Regions from separate parts of the Enterobacter kobei genome, predicted to be linked through region 2. Evidence: predicted binding sites of a transcription regulator. Region 2 holds the regulator's gene; each other region holds the start of a gene.
The links. The regulator PurR, encoded in region 2, represses purine synthesis genes. The targets are predictions, from matches to a motif close to CANGCAAACGTTTGCNTG.

Region 1 (5,109 bases), 1.3 Mb from region 2:
CTTATAGCAAAACTGGCATACGACCAGGTTCAGGCAGAAAGGTTATCAATGAGCTGGATTGAACGAATTAAAAGCAACATTACCCCAACGCGCAAAGCGAGCATTCCTGAAGGGGTATGGACGAAGTGTGATAGCTGCGGCCAGGTTCTGTACCGTGCAGAGCTGGAACGCAATCTTGAAGTGTGTCCGAAGTGTGACCACCATATGCGTATGTCGGCGCGTAACCGCCTGCATAGCCTGCTGGACGAAGGTTCACTGGTAGAACTGGGCAGCGAGCTTGAGCCAAAAGATGTGCTGAAGTTCCGCGATTCCAAAAAATACAAAGATCGTCTGGCCTCTGCACAGAAAGAGACTGGCGAGAAAGACGCGCTGATCGTCATGAAAGGCACCCTGCATGAAATGCCGGTTGTCGCCGCGGCGTTTGAGTTCTCCTTTATGGGTGGCTCAATGGGCTCTGTCGTGGGCGCACGTTTTGTGCGTGCCGTTGAGCAAGCGCTGGAAGATAACTGCCCGCTGATCTGCTTCTCTGCCTCTGGCGGAGCACGTATGCAGGAAGCGCTGATGTCTCTGATGCAGATGGCGAAAACCTCTGCGGCGCTGGCGAAAATGCAGGAACGCGGTCTGCCTTACATTTCCGTGCTGACCGACCCAACCATGGGAGGCGTCTCTGCAAGCTTCGCGATGCTGGGCGATCTGAACATTGCTGAGCCAAAAGCATTGATCGGTTTCGCGGGTCCTCGCGTCATTGAGCAAACCGTTCGTGAAAAACTGCCGCCGGGCTTCCAGCGCAGTGAGTTCCTCATTGAGAAAGGCGCCATCGATATGATCGTCCGCCGTCCGGAAATGCGCCTGAAACTGGCAAGCGTTCTGGCGAAGCTGATGAATCTGCCCGCGCCAAACCCGGATGAGCCGCGCGAAGGCGTGGTGGTACCGGATCAGGAACCCGAGGCCTGATAACTGAAAAGGGCAGGGCCAGATGGCGCTGCCCTTTTGCTTTATAACCTGCTAATGACAACCGGGCATCATGGAAAATAAAAGCATTCCTCAAGCCACGTCGCCCCTGGCCGCGTGGCTTTCTTATCTGGAAAACCTGCACAGTAAAACCATTGATATGGGGCTTGAGCGCGTAAGCCAGGTTGCCGCGCGTCTGGGCGTGCTGAAACCTGCGCCTTTCGTTTTCACCGTCGCAGGCACCAACGGTAAAGGCACTACCTGCCGTACGCTGGAATCCGTCCTGATGGCGGCGGGTTACAAGGTTGGCGTTTACAGCTCACCACACCTGGTACGTTACACTGAGCGGGTTCGCGTGCAGAACAGCGAGCTGCCGGAATCGGCGCATACGGCGTCGTTCGCGGAAATCGAAGCCGCGCGAGGTGATATCTCGTTAACCTATTTCGAGTACGGCACGCTTTCGGCATTGTGGCTGTTCAAACAGGCGCAGCTGGATGTGGTGATTCTGGAAGTGGGTCTTGGCGGGCGGCTTGATGCCACCAATATGGTGGATGCGGACGTGGCGGTGGTCACCAGTATCGCGCTGGACCATATCGACTGGCTGGGGCCGGATCGCGAAAGCATTGGTCGCGAGAAGGCCGGTATTTTCCGGGCGAATAAACCCGCCGTGGTCGGTGAGCCGGATATGCCGCACACTATTGCTGACGTGGCCCAGGAGAAGGGGGCTCTGTTGCTGCGCCGTGGCGTTGACTGGCAATATGAGGTTCAGGATAACGGCTGGCGCTTTAGCGATGCGCAGGGAATGCTGGACAACCTGCCGCTGCCGCAGGTGCCACAGCCTAACGCGGCAACCGCGCTGGCGGCATTGCGCGCCAGCGGATTAGCGGTCAGCGATCAGGCGATCCGCGACGGCATTCAGAATGCGCTGCTGCCGGGACGTTTTCAGATTGTGAGTGAGTCACCGCGCCTGATCCTGGACGTGGCGCACAACCCACACGCAGCGGCGTACCTCGCAGGACGTCTCAAATCGTTACCAAAAACCGGGCGCGTGCTGGCGGTTATCGGTATGCTTCATGATAAAGATATCGGTGGCACGCTGGCCTGCATGGAGAGTGTGGTCGATAGCTGGTATTGTGCTCCTCTTGAGGGGCCGCGTGGTGCGACGGCCGAGCAGTTGATGGAACATCTCGGCAAAGGCGCAATCTATAGTAGCGTGGCTCAGGCCTGGCATGCCGCGATGGCGGATGCTAAACCAGAAGATACCGTGCTGGTGTGTGGCTCTTTCCACACGGTGGCACATGTCATGGAAGTGATGGACGCGGGGAGAACCGGTGGCGAGTAAGTTTCAGAACCGTTTAACAGGAACCATTGTGCTGGTCGCGCTCGGGGTGATTATTCTTCCCGGGCTGCTCGACGGGCAGAAAAAGCATTATCAGGACGAGTTTGCAGCCATTCCGCTGGTGCCAAAACCGGGCGACCGTGATGAACCGGATATGCTGCCTGCGGCGACACAGGCGCTGCCTGCCCAGCCGCCGGAAGGGGCGGCTGAAGAAGTTCGCGCGGGCGATGCCGCTGCGCCGTCGCTCGACCCGTCGCGTCTGGCGGCGAATAACAACATCGAGATTGATCCGGTACCGGTAGAGAAGCCTAAGCCTGTTGAAAAACCGAAGCCGGTAGAGAAACCGCAGCCGAAGCCAACGCGTGATAAAGCGGAAGAGCAACTGGCTGCTGCGTCAGAAACCCCTCCGCCAGCGAAGCAAGACGCAGCCCCGACCGGCAAAGCCTATGTTGTGCAACTGGGCGCGTTGAAAAACGCCGATAAAGTTAACGAGGTCGTGGGTAAACTGCGCAGCGCGGGCTATCGTGTTTACACTTCACCTTCCACGCCGGTGCAGGGTAAAATTACCCGTATCCTTGTGGGGCCGGAAGCGTCTAAAGATAAGCTGAAAGGCTCGCTGGGTGAGCTGAAGCAGATCTCCGGTCTGAGCGGTGTGGTGATGAACTATAGCGCGAACTGATAAGATCTCCCCCTCACCCTAACCCTCGCCCCTCAAGGGAGAGGGCCGGGGTGAGGGGGAGAAGACGTCCACAGAGATGTCAAAAGGACCGTGGCGTTGATTATTTTTTCAGCGCCTTTTTTATTTACGCGCGGGAAGGAAATCCCTACGCAAACGTTTTCTTTTTCTGTTAGAATTCGCCCCGAACTGGATGACAGGGCGTTAAATCGTGGGACACATATGGTCTGGATTGATTACGCCATCATTGCGGTGATTGGTTTTTCCTGTCTGGTTAGCCTGATCCGTGGCTTTGTTCGTGAAGCGTTATCGCTGGTGACTTGGGGTTGTGCTTTCTTTGTTGCCAGTCATTACTACACTTACCTGTCTGTCTGGTTCACGGGCTTTGAAGATGAACTGGTCCGAAATGGAATCGCCATCGCGGTGCTGTTTATCGCGACGCTGATTGTTGGTGCTATCGTCAATTACGTGATAGGTCAGCTGGTCGAGAAAACCGGTCTGTCAGGAACGGACAGGGTACTCGGGATCTGTTTCGGGGCGTTGCGAGGTGTGCTGATTGTGGCCGCCATCCTGTTCTTCCTGGATACCTTCACCGGGTTCTCCAAAAGTGAAGACTGGCAGAAATCGCAGCTCATTCCTGAGTTCAGCTTCATCATCAGATGGTTCTTTGACTATCTGCAAAGCTCGTCGAGTTTTTTGCCCAGGGCATAAACCCTGAGATGTGGCTTAACGAGGAAAAGACGAATGTGCGGTATTGTCGGTATCGCCGGTTTCATGCCGGTAAACCAGTCGATTTATGACGCGTTAACGGTGCTTCAGCACCGTGGGCAGGATGCTGCGGGTATCATCACCATTGATGCAAACAACTGCTTCCGTTTACGTAAGGCGAATGGCCTGGTAAACGATGTGTTTGAAGCCCGCCATATGCAGCGTCTGCAAGGTAATATGGGGATCGGTCACGTTCGTTATCCTACTGCTGGCAGTTCCAGCGCCTCTGAGGCACAGCCTTTCTACGTCAACTCACCGTATGGCATCACCCTTGCCCATAACGGCAACCTGACCAACGCCCATGAGCTGCGTAAAAAGCTGTTCGAAGAGAAACGTCGCCACATTAACACCACCTCTGATTCTGAAATCCTGCTCAACGTGTTCGCCAGCGAGCTGGATAACTTCCGTCACTACCCGCTGGAAGCAGACAATATCTTTGCTGCCATTGCTGCGACCAACCGCCAGATCCGCGGTGCATACGCCTGCGTGGCGATGATTATCGGTCACGGTATGGTTGCCTTCCGCGATCCAAACGGCATTCGTCCGCTGGTGCTGGGCAAGCGCGACCTTGGCGATGGCCGTACCGAATATATGGTTGCCTCTGAGAGCGTGGCGCTGGATACCCTGGGCTTCGAATTCCTGCGTGACGTTGCGCCGGGCGAAGCGGTGTATATCACCGAGAAGGGCCAGCTGTTTACCCGTCAGTGTGCCGACAACCCGGTCAGCAACCCGTGCCTGTTTGAATACGTCTATTTCGCCCGCCCGGACTCCTTCATCGACAAGATTTCCGTCTACAGCGCGCGCGTAAATATGGGCACGAAGCTCGGCGAGAAGATTGCTCGCGAATGGGACGATCTCGACATCGACGTGGTTATTCCTATCCCGGAAACCTCCTGCGATATCGCTCTGGAAATTGCCCGTATTCTGGATAAACCTTACCGTCAGGGCTTCGTGAAGAACCGCTACGTTGGCCGCACCTTCATCATGCCGGGCCAGCACCTGCGCCGTAAGTCTGTACGTCGTAAACTGAACGCCAACCGCGCCGAATTCCGTGATAAGAACGTTCTGCTGGTGGATGACTCCATCGTGCGTGGTACCACCTCTGAGCAGATTATCGAGATGGCGCGCGAAGCGGGGGCGAAGAAAGTGTATCTGGCGTCTGCCGCACCGGAAATTCGCTTCCCGAACGTGTACGGCATCGATATGCCAACCGCCAATGAGCTGATTGCGCACGGTCGCGAAGTGGACGAAATTCGTCAGATTATCGGCGCCGATGGCCTGATTTTCCAGGATCTGAACGATCTTATCGACGCGGTGCGCGCCGAGAACCCGGAGATTCAGCAGTTCGAATGCTCCGTGTTTAACGGCGTCTATG
Region 2 (5,109 bases):
TGAAGACTACTGGGTACGTCACTACGTCGGCGCACGTCGCGTGATGACGCCGAAAACTATTCGCTAACCCCTGCCCTGCCGCATCCGTGGCAGGGTAAGTTCCTCTTTTGCATACCCTTTCAATTTGCTATCCTGTCCTTGTTGTCTGTGTGGTTATTGGCAACGCTAAATACAATAAGGAGAGAAGCAATGTCGTTCGAATTACCTGCACTACCGTATGCAAAAGACGCCCTGGCACCGCACATTTCTGCGGAAACCCTGGAATACCATTACGGCAAACATCACCAGACGTATGTCACCAACCTGAACAATCTGATCAAAGGCACCGATTTCGAAGGCAAAACGCTGGAAGAGATCGTCCGTAGCTCAGAGGGTGGCGTATTTAACAACGCGGCTCAGGTGTGGAACCACACCTTCTACTGGCACTGCCTGGCACCCAATGCCGGTGGTGAACCTGCCGGTGAACTGGCTTCCGCGATTAACGCCGCCTTTGGCAGCTTCGCCGATTTCAAAGCGAAGTTTACGGATGCCGCCATCAAGAACTTCGGCTCTGGCTGGACGTGGCTGGTAAAAGAAGCGGATGGCAAACTGGCAATCGTGTCCACCTCTAATGCAGGCACCCCGCTGACCACCAGCGCTACGCCGCTGATGACCGTGGACGTGTGGGAGCACGCTTACTACATTGATTACCGTAACGCGCGCCCGAACTACCTGGAGCACTTCTGGGCACTGGTCAACTGGGACTTCGTCGCGAAGAACTTCGCCGCGTAAGAGAGACGCAGAAGGGGTCCCCCTTCTGCGTTATTTTTATTATTCCGCCGTGCAAACGGCTTCTGGCTGTTTTCGGCCGGACATCATCACCAGCAGCAGGCCGAGAGCGGCAATAATCGCCCCCATCACCGGCACAAAGCTGTATCCCAGACCGCCAGAAATGACGGCGCCGCCCGCCGCAGCACCCAGGGCGTTCCCCAGGTTAAACGCACCGATATTCACCGAAGAAGAGAGTCCCGGCGCCTCGTGGGCGACACGCATCACGCGCATCTGCAGCGGCGGCACCACGGCGAAGGTGGCTGCGCCCCAGACAACCATCGCGATGGCCGCGCCAAACTCGTTACGCGCCAGCCACGGAATCGCGATCATGATGGCAATCAGCAAGGTTAAAAAGCCTTTCAACGTTCCGGCCACTGAACGGTCAGCAAATTTCCCGCCAAGGTAGTTACCCATTGAGAACCCTACGCCAATCAATACCAGCATCGCGGTAATAAAGATCGGGGTTGCATGGGTGATATCGTGCAGCACCGGTGAAATGTAGGTATAGAGCGTAAACATCGCCCCGGCCCCCAGCACGGTGGTCAGCAGTGCAGAAAGCACCTGCGGGCGCACCAGTACCGACAGCTCTTTGCGCACGTCCGGACGTTCACCCGCGCTGCCTTTCGGCAGGGAGAAGAACAAGGCCACCATCGCCACCACGCCCAGCCCGGCGGTTGCCAGGAATGACATACGCCAGCCGATCGCTTCACCCAGCCAGGTCGCAGCCGGTACGCCGCCAATGTTGGCAATCGTCAGCCCCATAAACATGGTCGCCACGGCGCTTGCCTGCTTATGTTTCGGCACCACGCTTGCGGCCACGACCGAGCCCAGCCCAAAGAACGCGCCATGGTTCAGGCTGGTCAAAATGCGCGACAGCATCAGGGTGGTGTAGTCAGGTGAAATGGCAGAGAGCACGTTGCCCAGGGTGAAAATCGCCATCAGGAAAATCAGCGCATTACGGCGCGCGCGGTGTGAAAGCAGTAGCGTCATCAGCGGCGCCCCCACCATCACGCCGATGGCATAAGCGCTGATTAACATCCCGGCCGCAGGGATCGAGACATCCACGCCCCGGGCGATAACAGGCAGTAACCCCATCGGGGAGAATTCGGTGGTGCCAATCCCAAAAGCGCCAATCGCCAGGGCAAGCAGGGGAAAATTGATTTTCATGCGTCAACTCCGGATGCCGTGTCATGTCGTGACACAGAACAAAGAAGCGGAAAGCATGACATCAATCACAAAAAATGAGAAGTTAACAAAATGGCAAAAGATTTTTGCCTGAGAAGTAACAATCCGGTAAACCGGGAGGGAGAAGATTCTCCCTCCGCGTAAATCAGTGCAGCACAGCCGTCAGGCCAGCCGCCACAATCAGCGCCAGCACAACGATGGTGGTGAACAGCGAAAACTTCAGATCGGAACTCATCAATTTTTCTCCTTTTAATCCCCCCACGAAAAGTGAGCTTGCTCATTTTTGCACAGTTTACGTCAAAAATCTTCCCGGATTTAAGCTGATAACCACTTTACCTCTTCCCCTTTTCATCAAGATAGGACAAAATTCCACGCTAAATTTATTAGCGTACCGGCCATTGACCCCCTCCTGACGTCCCGTGTCGTTTTCCTGGCGTACCGCAATCTAAAATTGCGTGATAAGGGTGAGAGAAGGCAAACGTTTACCTTCAAGTATTTCAGGAGTTTAGGATATGGTCTGGAGTGACATTTAATGGCAACAATTAAAGACGTAGCAAAACGCGCAAACGTTTCCACTACAACCGTATCACATGTAATTAACAAAACCCGCTTTGTGGCGGAAGAGACGCGCAACGCCGTCTGGGCAGCAATCAAAGAGCTGCACTACTCGCCAAGTGCGGTTGCGCGCAGCCTCAAGGTGAATCACACCAAATCGATTGGTCTGCTGGCGACCAGCAGCGAAGCGGCCTATTTTGCTGAGATCATTGAGGCGGTAGAGAAAAACTGCTTCCAGAAAGGCTATACCCTGATTCTGGGCAACGCGTGGAACAGCATTGAAAAACAGCGAGCCTATCTCTCCATGATGGCGCAGAAGCGCGTGGATGGCCTGCTGGTGATGTGTTCCGAGTACCCGGAATCCGTACTGTCGATGCTTGAAGAGTATCGCCATATCCCGATGGTGGTGATGGACTGGGGTGAAGCCCGTGCGGATTTCACGGATTCCGTTATCGACAACGCCTTTGAAGGCGGCTATATGGCGGGCCGTTATTTGATCGAACGCGGTCATCGTGAGATTGGCGTGATCCCGGGTCCGCTTGAGCGTAACACCGGCGCAGGTCGTCTGGCTGGCTTTATGAAAGCGATGGAAGAAGCACTGATCACCGTGCCAGAAAACTGGATCGTACAGGGTGACTTTGAGCCGGAATCAGGCTACCGCGCGATGCAGCAGATTGTCTCCCAGCAACATCGTCCTACCGCCGTTTTCTGCGGGGGCGACATCATGGCGATGGGCGCGCTCTGTGCGGCCGATGAGCTGGGTCTGCGCGTCCCGCAGGACATTTCCGTGATCGGCTATGACAACGTGCGCAACGCGCGCTTCTTTACCCCTGCGCTGACCACCATTCACCAGCCGAAAGATTCGCTGGGTGAAACGGCCTTCAACATGCTGCTCGACAGGATCGTCAACAAACGTGAAGAGTCGCAGTCCATTGAAGTCCACCCGCGCCTCATCGAACGCCGTTCCGTTGCGGATGGTCCGTTCCGCGACTACCGTCGTTAATCGCTTTACGGAGCCAGTCACACTGGCTCCCGTAACCATTCCCGGTTAAGCGTTTCGCTGTCCCCCAGATAATCCAGCAGCCAGGCCATAGCAGGTGAAACATCATTTTGTTGCCAGGTCAGACAGCAAGCCGCATCCGGGAACGGATTCTCCAGCGTCAGTTCAACCCACTCGCCGGTGTCGATTCGCGGGCGCGCAAAATGAACGGGCACCATCGCGACGCACAGCCCTGCACTGAGGCAGGTCGCCGACGATTCCCAGTCCGGGGCGACCACGCGACGCTGGTTATCCAGCAGCCAGGTGATACGCTTGGGCAGCGAGCGGGAGGTGTCCTCCAGCACCAGCGACGGCCAGTTACGCAGGGTATCGTCGCTTAACGGCCCCTCCATGGCCGCCAGGGGATGATCGCGTGCCACTACGCATTTCCAGCTCAGCATCCCCATATCGCGAAAGGCATAGCGTCCCCCAACCGGAATCGCCTGCGTCGCCCCAATCGCCATTTCTACCCTGCCGTCCGACAGCGCGTCCCACACGCCGTTGAACACTTCCTGCGAAACACGCAACTCAACGTCAGAAAAATGACGATAGAAATCGACGATCATTTGCCGGGTGCGTTCCGGCTTCACGATATTATCGACCGCGATGGAAAGATGCCCCCGCCAGCCGTTAGCGATCTGCTGACACTGTTCGCGGGTGATCTGCATTTTTTTGATAACAGAACGCCCTTCTTTCAAAAACCACGCCCCGGCAGGCGTTAATTCCACATCACGATGTCGCCGTTCGAACAGCGGAACGGCCAGCCACTCTTCTAGCTGACGCACCGTATAGCTGATTGCCGACGGGACGCGGTGCAGTTCCTGCGCTGCTCCGCTAAAGCTGCCGTTACGCGCGACAGCATCGACCACTTCAAGAGAATAATCTGACCACATTTTCTGCCTGCAAAAAATTTGAATGCACCCGCCAAATATTAGCGTTTCACAAGCCGCTTTGCACTCCCTACACTCTGCGCCAATGTACACCTGCCTCCTCAGGAGAAGAAAATAATGCAACCCAGGAAAGGTTTTTTAGTCTGGCTCGGCGGCTTAAGCGTGCTGGGCTTTTTAGCCACCGATATGTACCTGCCGGCTTTCGCCGCCATGCAGGAAGATCTGCAAACCCCTGCCGCCGCGATCAGCGCCAGCCTGAGTTTGTTCCTCGCCGGTTTTGCCTTCGCGCAGCTGCTCTGGGGACCGCTCTCGGATCGCTTTGGCCGCAAGCCGGTACTGTTGCTGGGTCTGGCCATTTTTGCCGTGGGCTGTCTGGGGATGCTATGGGTTCGCGACGCCACCTGGCTGCTGGTACTGCGGTTTATTCAGGCAGTCGGCGTCTGCGCCGCAGCCGTCACCTGGCAGGCGCTGGTCACCGACTACTATCCGGCGAACCGTACAAACCGAATTTTCGCGACCATTATGCCGCTGGTGGGGCTTTCCCCTGCCCTCGCCCCGCTGCTGGGTAGCTGGATCCTCGCGCATTTCGACTGGCAGGCCATCTTTGCCACGCTGTTTGCCATCACGCTG
Region 3 (5,109 bases), 1.4 Mb from region 2:
AACATGGCGAACAGGTGCTGCAAACTAAGCGGGATAGTCTGTAAAAGCGGCGGTCTTTCACTCACCCCGATAGCACGGCGCGTCATAGTGTTTTCCTCTGAGTTTTGTTGTTGGTGTTTTATTCAAAAAAAAGCCGACTATCAAAGTCGGCTTTTTTATCGTTATTCGATTATTTCGTACCAAAGATCTTATCGCCGGCATCGCCGAGCCCCGGGATGATGTATCCGTGCTCGTTAAGACCCTGGTCGATAGAGGCGGTGTACAGCTCAACGTCCGGGTGCGCTTTTTCCAGCGCCGCGATCCCTTCCGGTGCCGCAACGAGTACCAGCACCTTAATGCTGCTGCAGCCCGCTTTTTTCAGCAGGTCGATGGTGGCGATCATTGAACCGCCGGTCGCCAGCATAGGGTCAACCACCAGCGCCATACGTTCGTCGATGTTGGACACCAGCTTCTGGAAGTAAGGAACCGGCTCCAGCGTCTCTTCATTACGGTAGATACCGACCACGCTGATGCGCGCGCTTGGTACGTGCTCCAGCACGCCTTCCATCATACCCAGACCGGCACGCAGGATAGGCACGACGGTAATTTTCTTCCCTTTGATCTGCTCAACCTGCACCGGGCCGTTCCAGCCTTCGATGGTGACTTTTTCCGTTTCCAGATCAGAGGTTGCTTCGTAGGTCAGCAGGCTGCCCACTTCAGAAGCCAGTTCGCGAAAACGCTTCGTGCTGATGTCATGCTCACGCATCAGGCCCAACTTGTGTTTAACGAGTGGGTGTTTCACTTCCACAATCTTCATTCTCTTTCTCCTCTGAGGTGGCATCCGCAAAAAAATCGCGGGATTATACCGCTTTTTTCGGATTGCGCCATACCCATCTTGCTTGACATATGTCAATCAAAGACAAAAAAGCCGGAGGCAAGGCTCCGGCTTGGGTGCGGGGTGCTGCCGGGTGGCGCTAACGCTTACCCGGCCTACAAATCCCATAGGCCCGGTAAGCGCAGCGCCACCGGGCAATTATAGCTGCTCGCCGTTGCTCGCAATCACCTGCTTATACCAGTCGAAGGACTTTTTCTTGCTGCGGTTCAGCGTGCCGTTCCCTTCATTGTCTTTATCTACAAAGATAAAGCCGTAGCGTTTTTTCATTTCACCGGTGCCGGCAGACACAAGGTCGATACAGCCCCACGGGGTGTAGCCCATCAGGTCTACGCCATCTTCCACCACCGCTTTTTTCATCTCGCGAATGTGCGCAGAAAGGTAATCAATGCGGTACCGATCGTTTATCGTGCCGTCACTCTCCTGCACGTCAATCGCGCCAAAGCCGTTTTCAACAATGAACAGCGGCAACTGGTAGTGATCCCAGAACCAGTTCAGGGAGTAGCGCAGCCCAACCGGGTCAATCTGCCAGCCCCAGTCGGATTTCTGCACATACGGGTTAGAGACCAGGCTCTTGCTCTCGTCGTAATCAAGCTGCGGGTTGTCCGCCGTCGCCTTGGTGGCAAAGGACATGTAATAGCTGAAGCCGATATAATCAACGCAACCCTGGCGCAGCGCTGCTTTATCCTCATCGGTAATATCCAGCGCGAACCCGCGACGTTCAAAGTAGTTGAGCAGATGCTGCGGGTACTTACCGCGGACGTGCACGTCGGTAAACCAGTAGCGACGGTGCATCGCATTCATCGCCATCATCATATCGTCCGGCGCGCAGGTCAGCGGATAGATAGGACACATAGCAATCATACAGCCGATCTGCAGCGACGGATTAATTTCGCGTCCCGCCTTCACCGCCAGGGCGCTGGCCACCAGCTCGTAGTGCGCGGCCTGGAACATGACCGGCTCACGGTCTTCACCCGGCGCATACTTCAACCCGGAGTTGGTGAACGGCGCAAAATCTTCGTGGAAGTTAGCCTGGTTGTTGATCTCATTGAAGGTCATCCAGTACTTCACTTTATGCTGATAGCGCTGGAAGACCACTTTTGCAAAACGAACGAAAAAGTCGATCAGCTTACGGTTGCGCCAGCCGCCGTATTCCGTCACCAGGTGGAAAGGCATCTCGAAGTGAGAAAGCGTAATAACCGGTTCGATGCCGTACTTCAGGCATTCGTCGAACAGATCGTCATAGAATTTCAGGCCAGCCTCATTAGGCTCCCGCTCGTCGCCTTTCGGAAAGATACGCGTCCAGGCGATGGAGGTACGGAAACATTTGAACCCCATCTCGGCAAAGAGTCTGATGTCTTCTTTATAACGATGGTAGAAATCAATGGCTTCATGGTTAGGGTAATTCTTCCCTTCCAGCACGCCGTTGGTGATTTCACGCGGTACGCCATGCGCACCCGCCGTCATGACGTCGGCAACGCTTACGCCCTTGCCGCCCTCTTTCCAGCCGCCTTCCAGCTGATGCGCCGCAACGGCACCACCCCACAGAAAATCTGCTTTAAATCCTGACATTCGCTTTCCCTCATTCTGCGTTATTTTCTGCAAAAACAATTACAGAAACCGGTTTCAGTTCGATGATGTGCAAAGGGGTTATCCGTTGCAAGCAGATCGCCGAAACCGGTTTCATTTTCGTGAACAGAGTCAAGTTTGTTGCCCCGCAATGGCCAGAGAGAAAAAAAGATCCCTACACCGAGAATAGGCTCGCAAACGTTTGCCTGGACTGTTAGAATTGCGCCGATTTTTCTTACTAGCTATGCAATCGCGTGGGGACTTGAGCCGTGACCAACAAAACTTCTCTCAGCTACAAAGATGCCGGTGTTGATATTGACGCAGGTAATGCGCTGGTTGACCGAATCAAAGGTGTGGTGAAAAAAACCCGCCGCCCGGAAGTGATGGGTGGTCTGGGTGGATTCGGCGCACTGTGCGCGCTGCCGCAAAAATATCGTGAACCTGTTCTGGTCTCGGGAACTGACGGCGTAGGCACCAAACTGCGCCTGGCGATGGATTTAAAACGTCACGACACGGTCGGTATCGATCTGGTTGCGATGTGCGTGAATGACCTGGTGGTTCAGGGTGCAGAACCCCTGTTCTTCCTCGATTACTACGCGACCGGCAAACTGGATGTGGATACCGCAGCCAGCGTCATTAACGGTATCGCCGAAGGCTGTCTGCAGTCCGGCTGCGCGCTGGTGGGCGGTGAAACCGCGGAAATGCCTGGCATGTATCACGGCGAAGATTATGACGTCGCAGGCTTCTGCGTCGGTGTAGTAGAAAAATCAGAAATTATCGACGGCAGCAAAGTGGCTGATGGTGATGTGCTGATTGCGCTGGCTTCCAGCGGCCCACACTCCAACGGCTACTCTCTGGTGCGTAAAATTCTCGAAGTCAGCGGTTGCGACCCACAAACCACTGAGCTTGAAGGTAAACCGCTGGCTGACCATCTGCTGGCCCCGACCCGCATCTACGTGAAAAACGTACTGGAGCTTATCGAGAACGTTGACGTTCACGCCATTGCCCACCTGACCGGCGGCGGCTTCTGGGAAAACATTCCGCGCGTCCTGCCGGATAACACCCAGGCGGTGATCGACGAATCCTCATGGCAGTGGCCGGCAGTCTTTAACTGGCTGCAGACCGCAGGCAACGTGAGTTCTCACGAAATGTACCGCACCTTTAACTGCGGCGTGGGCATGGTTATCGCCCTGCCAGCAAGCGAAGCCGATAAAGCGGTTAAGCTGTTGACCGAGAAAGGTGAAAACGCGTGGAAAATCGGTACGATTAAAGCCTCCGATTCCGAAGAGCGTGTGGTCATTGAATGAAAAACATCGTGGTGCTCATTTCCGGCAACGGAAGTAATTTGCAGGCCATCATAGACGCCTGTAAACAGAAGAAAATTAACGGCACCATTCGGGCAGTATTCAGCAACAAGGCCGACGCGTTCGGCCTTGAGCGCGCGCGGCAAGAGAGCATTCCCGCGCACGCGCTGGAAGCCAGCCAGTTCGCCGGGCGTGAAGCCTTCGACCGCGAACTGGTTAACGAGATTGATGCCTATGCACCGGACGTGGTCGTACTGGCGGGCTATATGCGTATTCTGAGCCCGGCGTTTGTCGAACACTTCGCCGGGCGACTTCTGAATATCCACCCTTCCCTGCTGCCAAAATATCCCGGCCTGCACACACACCGTCAGGTGCTGGAAAATGGCGATGAGGAGCACGGTACCTCTGTGCATTTCGTCACTGACGAACTGGACGGTGGCCCGGTGATCCTGCAGGCGAAAGTCCCGGTCTTTGATGGCGACAACGAAGACGACGTGACCGAGCGCGTGCAAACTCAGGAACACGCCATCTACCCGCTGGTGGTCAGCTGGTTTGTTGACGGGCGTCTTGAAATGCGCGACGGTGCAGCCTGGCTGGACGGCGTTAAGCTTCCGCCTCAGGGTTATGCGGCCGAAGAGTAGTTTGTTATGTCGGGTGGCGCTACGCTTACCCGACTTATTGCATTACCCGATATTGCCTCCCCCAACTCTCTAAAATCCCCAACAAAAAAAATAACTGTCATACTTTTCTGGCACTGTTGGACATATCGTGGAAATGCTCGCCATAATAAGGACGAGACGGATTTACCACGTCCTGTGATTGAACTGGAGTGTGAGCTGTAATGGGTCAGGAAAAGTTATATATCGAGAAAGAGCTAAGCTGGTTAGCATTTAACGAACGTGTACTCCAGGAAGCGGCCGACAAAAGTAACCCGCTGATCGAACGCATGCGTTTTTTGGGCATTTATTCCAACAACCTGGATGAGTTCTACAAGGTTCGCTTTGCCGAGCTGAAAAGACGGATCATCATCAGCGAAGAACAGGGCTTAAATTCTCACTCGCGTCATCTGCTGGGTAAAATCCAGTCCCGCGTGTTGAAAGCCGATCAGGAGTTTGACGGCCTGTATAACGAACTGCTGCTGGAGATGGCACGCAATCAAATCTTCCTGATTAACGAACGTCAGCTTTCCGTTAACCAACAAAACTGGCTGCGCCACTACTTCAAACATTATCTCCGCCAGCACATTACCCCGATTCTGATTAACCGCGAAACCGACCTGGTGCAGTTCCTGAAGGATGACTACACCTATCTGGCCGTGGAAATTATTCGCGGTGAGTCCATCAGCTACGCGCTGCTGGAGATCCC

Region 1: a site for PurR is predicted at 3,116-3,133, ahead of cvpA (colicin V production protein). Genes of this name have one in related genera too.
Region 3: a site for PurR is predicted at 2,632-2,649, ahead of purM (phosphoribosylformylglycinamidine cyclo-ligase). Genes of this name have one in related genera too.

The regions. Positions count from the first base shown of each region.
Region 1 is NZ_CP017181.1:3,303,728-3,308,836, reverse strand. Features, by position in the region: gene accD (acetyl-CoA carboxylase, carboxyltransferase subunit beta) at 49-954, shown strand; gene folC (bifunctional tetrahydrofolate synthase/dihydrofolate synthase) at 1,025-2,293, shown strand; gene dedD (cell division protein DedD) at 2,283-2,969, shown strand; gene cvpA (colicin V production protein) at 3,189-3,677, shown strand; gene purF (amidophosphoribosyltransferase) at 3,711-5,109, shown strand, end outside.
Region 2 is NZ_CP017181.1:2,000,449-2,005,557, reverse strand. Features, by position in the region: gene BFV64_RS09650 (C40 family peptidase) at 1-67, shown strand, start outside; gene sodB (superoxide dismutase [Fe]) at 190-771, shown strand; gene BFV64_RS09640 (MFS transporter) at 811-1,977, opposite strand; gene cydH (cytochrome bd-I oxidase subunit CydH) at 2,141-2,230, opposite strand; gene purR (HTH-type transcriptional repressor PurR) at 2,528-3,553, shown strand; gene punR (DNA-binding transcriptional activator PunR) at 3,571-4,482, opposite strand; gene punC (purine nucleoside transporter PunC) at 4,597-5,109, shown strand, end outside.
Region 3 is NZ_CP017181.1:3,414,445-3,419,553, forward strand. Features, by position in the region: gene uraA (uracil permease) at 1-86, opposite strand, end outside; gene upp (uracil phosphoribosyltransferase) at 170-796, opposite strand; gene BFV64_RS16395 (6-phospho-beta-glucosidase) at 1,013-2,443, opposite strand; gene purM (phosphoribosylformylglycinamidine cyclo-ligase) at 2,710-3,747, shown strand; gene purN (phosphoribosylglycinamide formyltransferase) at 3,744-4,385, shown strand; gene ppk1 (polyphosphate kinase 1) at 4,586-5,109, shown strand, end outside.